Regions from separate parts of the Pantoea ananatis PA13 genome, predicted to be linked through region 1. Evidence: predicted binding sites of a transcription regulator. Region 1 holds the regulator's gene; each other region holds the start of a gene.
The links. Region 1 encodes sigma-54, which starts transcription at its own class of promoters, with help from an activator protein. Its sites were predicted from a motif close to GTTGGCACANNTTTCGCTNT; they were not measured.
Positions count from the first base shown of each region.

Region 2: the regulator sigma-54 is predicted to act here: its motif matches at 1,269-1,288, upstream of PAGR_RS02320 (gamma carbonic anhydrase family protein).
Region 3: the regulator sigma-54 is predicted to act here: its motif matches at 1,414-1,433, upstream of glnK (P-II family nitrogen regulator).
Region 4: the regulator sigma-54 is predicted to act here: its motif matches at 879-898, upstream of glnA (glutamate--ammonia ligase).

Region 1 covers NC_017554.1:4,078,655-4,080,860, reverse strand. Annotated here, with positions in the region: gene ptsN (PTS IIA-like nitrogen regulatory protein PtsN) at 1-178, opposite strand, end outside; gene hpf (ribosome hibernation promoting factor) at 331-618, opposite strand; gene rpoN (RNA polymerase factor sigma-54) at 640-2,076, opposite strand; gene lptB (LPS export ABC transporter ATP-binding protein) at 2,125-2,206, opposite strand, start outside.
Region 2 covers NC_017554.1:477,726-479,931, forward strand. Annotated here, with positions in the region: gene aroE (shikimate dehydrogenase) at 1-218, shown strand, start outside; gene PAGR_RS02315 (DUF1488 family protein) at 215-472, shown strand; gene PAGR_RS02320 (gamma carbonic anhydrase family protein) at 427-993, opposite strand; rRNA gene PAGR_RS02325 (16S ribosomal RNA) at 1,486-2,206, shown strand, end outside.
Region 3 covers NC_017554.1:3,448,078-3,450,283, forward strand. Annotated here, with positions in the region: gene amtB (ammonium transporter AmtB) at 1-988, opposite strand, end outside; gene glnK (P-II family nitrogen regulator) at 1,023-1,361, opposite strand; gene PAGR_RS16400 (SmdB family multidrug efflux ABC transporter permease/ATP-binding protein) at 1,619-2,206, opposite strand, start outside.
Region 4 covers NC_017554.1:115,654-117,859, reverse strand. Annotated here, with positions in the region: gene typA (ribosome-dependent GTPase TypA) at 1-606, opposite strand, end outside; gene glnA (glutamate--ammonia ligase) at 1,039-2,206, shown strand, end outside.

The DNA of each region.
Region 1 (2,206 bases):
CCATGCGCTCACGGGTTAGGATCGCCTCAAACAGCGTTTGATGCGGCAGGTTGAGCTGCTTAGCGGCCAGTTCGCTGATAATCTCCAGCGCCCGTTTTTTGCTTTGGCAGTGTACGCTACTGCGGGTGCAGTCTGGCGAAAGCACCGTGCTCAGTTCCAGTGTTAAATCATTGTTCATTGTCGTTTCACTTGCGAGTTCACATAGCCATCAACCCGGTACGTAAAAATCACGTCGCGGAATAATGGCGCTGGCACAGATGACAAAACGGGGCGGTTAATCCGCCCCATCCTTTCAGCTTTGCGCGCCGGGCGCGCCTGCCAGCGTGAAGGTTAGTGTTTTTTTAGCTTGTCTTTATATTTGGTCAGTTGACGGGTCAACTTGTCAATCAATCCGTCAATTGCCGCATACATATCTTCCGCTTCAGATGTGGCGTGCAGCTCGCCACCGTTGACGTGCAGGGTTGCATCAGCAATCTGCGTCACCTTCTCAACTTTCAGGACAACATACACCTGATTGATATGATCAAAGTAATGTTCCAGTTTGGCAAATTTCGTTGTCACGAACTCACGCAGGGGTTCGGTGATTTCAACATTTTGCCCGGTAAGGTTCAGCTGCATAGGTCTTCCTTCTCATTTCTGTCAAACCAGCTGTTTACGCTGATTTGAAGGCGGTATGGACAAAGACTCGCGGTACTTAGCGACGGTTCGACGTGCCACTATTATCCCTTGATCAGATAACATGGAGGTCAGTTTACTGTCACTCAAGGGCTTGGCGGGGTTTTCCGCCGAGATTAATTTTTTCACCAGCGCACGAATAGCGGTAGATGACGCTTCTCCGCCACCTTCAGTATTAACATGACTGGAGAAAAAATACTTCAGTTCAAAAATGCCTCGTGGGCTGTGAAGGTATTTTTGCGTAGTCACGCGGGAAATCGTCGATTCATGCATGTCCACCGCCTGGGCAATATCGGCCAGCACCATAGGACGCATAAACTCTTCACCCTGGTCAAAAAAGGCCTGCTGCTGTTCCACAATACAGCGGGAGACTTTTAACAATGTCTCGTTACGGCTTTCAAGGCTTTTAATCAGCCAGCGGGCTTCCTGCAAATTACTGCGGATAAACTGACTGTCGCTGTCGTTGCGTCCGGCTCCGCCCATGGCGGCATATTGCTGGTTTATCTTCAACCTGGGCAGGCTGTCGGTATTCAGTTCGACCGTCCAGCGCGTCGTCACTTTACGTACCAGCACATCGGGAATCACGTATTCGGGTTCACCGGTGTTAATCGACTGACCCGGGCGCGGATCGAGCGACTGAATCAGCAGCATCGCCTCTTTCAGTACGTCTTCTTTCAGACGCGTTACGCGCATCAGGCTGCGGAAATCGTGGTTCGCCAGCAAATCGAGATGGCTGCTGACGATCAATTTTGCTTCCGCCAGCATCGGCGTTTCAGGCGCATACTGCGACAGCTGCACCAGCAGGCAGTCGCGCAAATCACGCGCGCCGACGCCGACAGGATCGAAACGCTGAACGCGCTTTAACACGGCTTCGACTTCGTCGATTTCCAGCTCGTCGTTACCGATACTGTCGAGAATCTCTTCAAGTGAAACGGTAAGATAACCGGTGTCATCAATGGCATCGACGATAGAGGTCGCAATGGCACGGTCGTTATCGCTGAAGGGCGTTAACTCGACCTGCCACATAAGATAGTCCTGCAGTGACTGTGTGGTTTCGCCCTGATAAATCGGCAGCTCGTCATCCTGATAATCGGTACCGGTTCCTGAAGGCGTGCCTGCGGTGTAAATCTCGTCCCACGTGGCGTCAAGCGGCAGCTCTTCAGGCATATCCTTTTGTTCCAGCGCTTCTCGGGTATCCAGTCCCGCTTCGCCTTCCTGATACTCTTTCGCGTCTATTTCATCGTGCAGATCGGTTTGCTCAAGCAGGGGATTGCTTTCCAGCGCCAGCTGTAACTCTTGCTGGAGTTCGAGCGTAGAGAGCTGCAGCAGACGTATCGCCTGCTGCAGTTGTGGGGTCATCGCCAGTTGTTGGCTGAGCCTGAGTTGCAAACCTTGCTTCATAGACAGGATGGATATTCCCGGGTAAACATCAGTATTAACGACACCTTATCAGAGTCTGAACTCTTCACCCAAATAAACCCGTTTAACTTGCTCATCTGCAAGGACTTCATTCGGCGTACCGTGCGCAATC
Region 2 (2,206 bases), 990 kb from region 1:
CATCATTAATCCATGCTGATTTACACTGCTATGACATGTTTTATCAGAACGGATTAACCGCTTTTCTGCGCTGGTGCCAACAACAGGGTTCATCGCATCTTGCGGATGGATTAGGCATGCTGGTGGGGCAAGCCGCGCATGCATTTCATTTATGGCATGGCATCATGCCGGAAATTGCGCCGGTGATCGCGTCATTGAAAGCGGAGCTGTCGTCGTGAATCAGGCTATCCAGTTTCCAGATCGTGAAACGCTGGATACGACATTAATGGCTGTCTGTTTCCCTGTTTTGGTCAATGGCATGGGGCTAACCTGTGCCATCAGTGTGACGGCTTTACACCAACAATTCGGGGAAGGGGATGCGATGGCACTGTTTCGTGACCATCGCTGGGATTTGGAAGATCAGGCGGAAGACTGTATCCGTAACGATCAGGTCGATAATGAAGGATGGATCTGGCTGTCGCCGGCCAGGTAGTCGTTCTTCCAACTGACATAGTTGCTGGCAGAGTAGAGCAATCCTGCTATTTCTTTTTCATTCAGCGGTCGGATCTGTTTGACCGGACTGCCTACATAAAGATAACCACTTTCCAGCCGCTTACCGGGAGGAACCAGGCTCCCGGCACCAATCAGAACGTCATCCTCAACAATCACGCCATCCAGCACAATTGACCCCATTCCAACCAGTACGCGATTGCCAATAGTACAACCGTGCAGCATGGCTTTATGTCCGACAGTAACATCCTCACCGATCACCAGTGGGAAACCTGCAGGATTAGCATCAGACTTATGGGTAACATGCAGCACGCTACCATCCTGAATATTGGTGCGGGCGCCGATGCGAACCTGGTTCACATCACCACGAATAGCCACCAGAGGCCAGATACCGACATCGTCTTCCATGATTACGTCACCCGCCACAACGCTGGTGGGATCAACCATGACGCGCAGACCCAACTGCGGGAAGAGATGTTTATAAGGACGTAACGCTACAGTCATTGTGCTCTCCTTTACTGTGTTTACCGGCAGCCTGATGCGATTGTGACCAACTGGCAAGGGGATTTTGCGCCGGATCGTTGGTGATCTAATCAATATGAATGTTTTCTCGGCAGTCAGTAAAAAGATCCAAAAAAAGGGTTGTGCAATTAAATCGGATCCCTATAATGCGCCTCCATCGACACGGCACAACGGCTTACGGAATGCGGTGTTGAGAGGTTCAGGCAACTGAGCCGCCAGAGAAAAACTTCTGAAAAAGAGGTTGACTCTGAAGGAGGAAAGCGTAATATACGCCACCTCGCGACAGACGGTTAACCCGCTGTTCGCACTGCTCTTTAACAATTTATCAGACAATCTGTGTGGGCACTCGCAGGATTGATATCAGCGTCTCCGGACGTAAAAAATATCAAAGCCTCACGAGTGAACACATAATGAAATTCATTATGACGTTTTACAGATGAGCACCGCTGAACTGGTTTCAGCAAATCAAACTTTAAATTGAAGAGTTTGATCATGGCTCAGATTGAACGCTGGCGGCAGGCCTAACACATGCAAGTCGGACGGTAGCACAGAGGAGCTTGCTCCTCGGGTGACGAGTGGCGGACGGGTGAGTAATGTCTGGGGATCTGCCCGATAGAGGGGGATAACCACTGGAAACGGTGGCTAATACCGCATAACGTCGCAAGACCAAAGAGGGGGACCTTCGGGCCTCTCACTATCGGATGAACCCAGATGGGATTAGCTAGTAGGCGGGGTAACGGCCCACCTAGGCGACGATCCCTAGCTGGTCTGAGAGGATGACCAGCCACACTGGAACTGAGACACGGTCCAGACTCCTACGGGAGGCAGCAGTGGGGAATATTGCACAATGGGCGCAAGCCTGATGCAGCCATGCCGCGTGTATGAAGAAGGCCTTCGGGTTGTAAAGTACTTTCAGCGGGGAGGAAGGCGATGTGGTTAATAACCGCGTCGATTGACGTTACCCGCAGAAGAAGCACCGGCTAACTCCGTGCCAGCAGCCGCGGTAATACGGAGGGTGCAAGCGTTAATCGGAATTACTGGGCGTAAAGCGCACGCAGGCGGTCTGTTAAGTCAGATGTGAAATCCCCGGGCTTAACCTGGGAACTGCATTTGAAACTGGCAGGCTTGAGTCTCGTAGAGGGGGGTAGAATTCCAGGTGTAGCGGTGAAATGCGTAGAGATCTGGAGGAATACCG
Region 3 (2,206 bases), 630 kb from region 1:
GCAGCCATCTTTTCAGCGTTGTTACGCCCCAGATGCCCGCCAGACCACCGGCTAAACCGATAATTAACGCGCCACCGACGCCGACATAACCACAGGCTGGCGTAATGGCAACCAGACCCGCAATAAAACCAGAACAGGCACCTAACAGAGAAGGTTTACCACGCAGCGCCCACTCGCCGAAGGTCCATGCCAGCACAGCAGCGGCAGTCGCCACAACGGTATTCAGGAAAGCCAGTGCGGCAATTTCGTTAGCTGCCGACGCCGAACCTGCGTTGAAGCCAAACCAGCCGACATACAGAATCGCGGTACCGGTAAAGACCATTGGCAGGTTGTGAGGTTTAAATGCCTCTTTGCCGAAGCCTGCACGTTTGCCCACCAGGTAAGCACCGACCAGTCCGGCAACCGCCGCGTTAATGTGCACAACCGTGCCGCCAGCAAAGTCCAGCGCGCCATCCTGAGCCAGTAAGCCGCCTGCCCAGACCATATGCGCGATAGGCAGATAAGCCAGCGTCAGCCATACCGCCACGAAAATCAGCACGGCTGAGAAACGAATACGTTCCGCAATGGCACCGACGATCAGCCCCACGGTAATACAGGCAAAGGACGCCTGGAAAGCCACATGGATGTATTGATAAAAGCTGCCCATTACCGCTGTCAGCGCAATGTTTTTCAGCATCACCCAGTTGAAGCTGCCAAAGAAAGCATTGCCTTCGCTAAAGGCCAGTGAGTAGCCATAAATCACCCACAGCACACATACCAGCGAAAAGGTGACCGCCACCTGAGTGAGCATAGAGAGCACGTTTTTACCGCGGATCAAGCCGCCGTAAAACAGCGCAATCCCGGGAATTGACATAAACAGCACCAGCGCAGTGCAAATCATCATAAAGGCGTTATCGGCTTTGTCTGCAACGGCAGGCGCAGCAGCCATTGCCAGCGACGGTAACAGTGCCAGGCTGGTGAGGCCCAACTTGGTCAGCATTTTATTCATTTTTTTTCCATCCCATCACATTACTGAGTCTTGTTTACAGTGCGGCTTCGTCGGTTTCGCCGGTACGTATGCGAATCACGCGCTGCAGTTCAGCAACGAAAATCTTGCCGTCGCCAATTTTTCCGGTGTAAGCCGATTTACTGATTACGTCCACCACTTCGTCCAGTTGGTCGTCTGCAATGGCGATATCAATTTTGACCTTGGGCAGAAAGTTCACGCTGTATTCCGCACCACGGTACAGTTCGGCGTGCCCTTTCTGACGTCCAAAACCTTTCACTTCGGAGACGGTCAGTCCCTGAATACCAATGGAGGATAATGCCTCTCGCACATCTTCCAGCTTGAACGGCTTAATTACGACGGTAACCAGCTTCATAGCCTCTCCTTAAGGAATTGAAATAAGTAAGTCTCATGGACACGCAGAGACTTAAGCAAAGGCTGTGCCAGATGTAAGTATTGTGCGAAATCCGTTATCAGGCCGCGACGGAATAAGGCTCAGGAAATGCTGAATATCGGTCTGGGAAAAACTGGGGGATTAATAAACGAAGCGGATGCACTCCTTTGGTGCTGTTACGCTCAAAGGCGTGCATCCTGACGGAACAATGGAGAAAAAGATGCGCAAAAAAGGTGCAATCACCCTGCACTGACTAACGGTGCTGCCGATTCCAGTTCATCGCCAACCTGTTGCAACTGATACATTTGCCAGTAGCGCCCTTCCTCTGCCAGCAGCTGCTGGTGCGTGCCCTGCTCGACAACATGACCACGGTGCAGCACCAGTATGTTGTCTGCTTCGGTAATGGTGGAAAGACGGTGGGCGATAACCACCAGCGTCGTATGCTGACGCAGGGTGCGCAGCGTGTGCTGGATGGCCTGCTCTGTACCGGAATCGATATTTGCGGTGGCTTCATCAAGGATGAGAATCTGCGGCAGTTGTACCAGTACGCGTGCCAGCGCGAGTAATTGCTTTTGCCCCACCGACAGGTTATTCCCCTGTTCGCCCAGTCGGGTATGAATACCAGCAGGCAATGCCCGGGCCAGCGGCGCCAGCTGTACCTGCTCCAGCGCCGTCCACACGGCTTCTTCGCTGATATCCCGACCCAGCCGCACGTTGGCCAGCAGCGTGTCGGCCAGTACGACCGGATCCTGCTGTACCATCGCGATGCTGCGTCGTAGCGCCTGGTGGGAATATTGCCCCAACGGACGATCGTCCAGACGGACTTC
Region 4 (2,206 bases), 620 kb from region 1:
ATCCGCTTCAACCTGTGGAGGCGATACATGGTCGACAATAGCCTGATACAGCGGGGTCATATCGTCAGCCATGTCTGTGTGCTCAAGACCGGCAATACCATTCAGCGCCGAGGCGAAAATGATAGGGAAGTCGAGCTGCTCGTCAGTCGCATCCAGGTTAACGAACAGGTCAAATACCTGATCAACAACCCAATCAGGACGCGCGCCAGGACGGTCAACTTTGTTGATAACCACAATCGGCTTCAAACCATGCGCGAACGCTTTTTTGGTTACGAAGCGGGTTTGCGGCATAGGGCCATCCATCGCATCTACAACCAACAGTACCGAATCCACCATAGACATTACGCGTTCAACTTCACCACCGAAGTCGGCGTGTCCTGGGGTATCAACGATGTTGATACGGTAGTCGTTCCATTTAATGGCGGTATTTTTTGCGAGGATGGTAATCCCACGCTCTTTCTCCAAATCATTGGAGTCCATCACGCGCTCGGTGGCTTCAGTACGGGCATCGAAAGTACCGGACTGTTGCAGCAGTTTATCAACCAGGGTGGTCTTTCCATGGTCAACGTGCGCGATGATGGCGATGTTACGCAAATTTTCGATCACAGCTTTTTTGCCTCAGGCATTAGAAATAACGCGGTATTGTACACGGATTAAGCGGGAGACTGAACACGATCACACTTTTCACTGAAAGTTTATTGCATTGTCGCAAAATCGCACTAATAGGCGTGCAAAATTTGCACTGCGTCGATGTTTTGCACCAAAAAAGTGCTCACTTTCAACCCAACCGCACACAAACAGTGCAATGCAACTATCATGGTGCATGACCTTTATGACAAAAAGGTGCATGACAGCGCGATTTTGTGCAAAGAAATAAAGTTGGCACAGAATTCGCTTTGTATTATCCAGATGAAAACGATGTAAGACAACGGTTACAGAGCTGGTCAGGATCAGATTCAGGAAAGACAGTTAACAGTCGTCTATTCCGTAACCCGGTTCTCGCCATGTAGACAATGACCATTTCCAGGAGAGTTGAGTATGTCCGCTGAACACGTTCTCTCGATGATGAACGAGCATGAAGTTAAGTTTGTTGACCTGCGTTTTACCGATACCAAAGGTAAAGAACAGCACGTTACTATTCCGGCTCACCAGGTTAACGCTGACTTCTTCGAAGAAGGCAAGATGTTCGATGGCTCTTCCATCGGCGGCTGGAAAGGCATTAACGAATCAGACATGGTGCTGATGCCGGATGCAACCACGGCGGTAATGGATCCTTTCTTTGAAGATTCTACCCTGATCATTCGTTGCGACATTCTTGAGCCAGGCACCATGCAGGGCTATGACCGCGATCCACGTTCTATCGCTAAGCGCGCGGAAGATTACCTGCGTTCTTCAGGCATTGCGGATACCGTTCTGTTTGGCCCAGAGCCAGAGTTCTTCCTGTTTGACGATATTCGTTTTGGTTCTTCAACTTCGGGTTCTCATGTTGCTATCGACGATATCGAAGCAGCCTGGAACACCGGCAAAGAATACGAAGGCGGCAACAAAGGCCACCGTCCAGGCCTGAAAGGTGGTTACTTCCCGGTTCCACCGGTTGACTCATCACAGGACATCCGTTCTGCCATGTGTCTGACCATGGAGCAAATGGGTCTGGTTGTTGAAGCCCATCACCATGAAGTTGCAACAGCAGGTCAGAACGAAGTGGCTACACGCTTCAATACCATGACCAAAAAAGCTGACGAAATTCAGATCTACAAATATGTCGTTCACAACGTGGCTCATGCCTACGGCAAAACGGCGACCTTTATGCCAAAACCGATGTTTGGTGATAATGGTTCCGGTATGCACTGCCATATGTCGCTGTCTAAAGGCGGTCAGAACCTGTTCTCTGGCGATAAGTACGGCGGCCTGTCTGAAATGGCGCTGTTCTACATTGGCGGCATCATCAAGCATGCTAAAGCTATTAACGCCCTGGCGAACCCAACCACCAACTCCTACAAGCGTCTGGTGCCGGGTTATGAAGCGCCGGTGATGCTGGCCTATTCAGCGCGTAACCGTTCAGCCTCAATCCGTATCCCGGTTGTTGCCAGCCCGAAAGCACGTCGTATTGAAGCGCGCTTCCCGGATCCAGCGGCTAACCCATACCTGGCGTTTACCGCACTGCTGATGGCAGGTCTTGATGGCATCATCAACAAGATCCATCCTG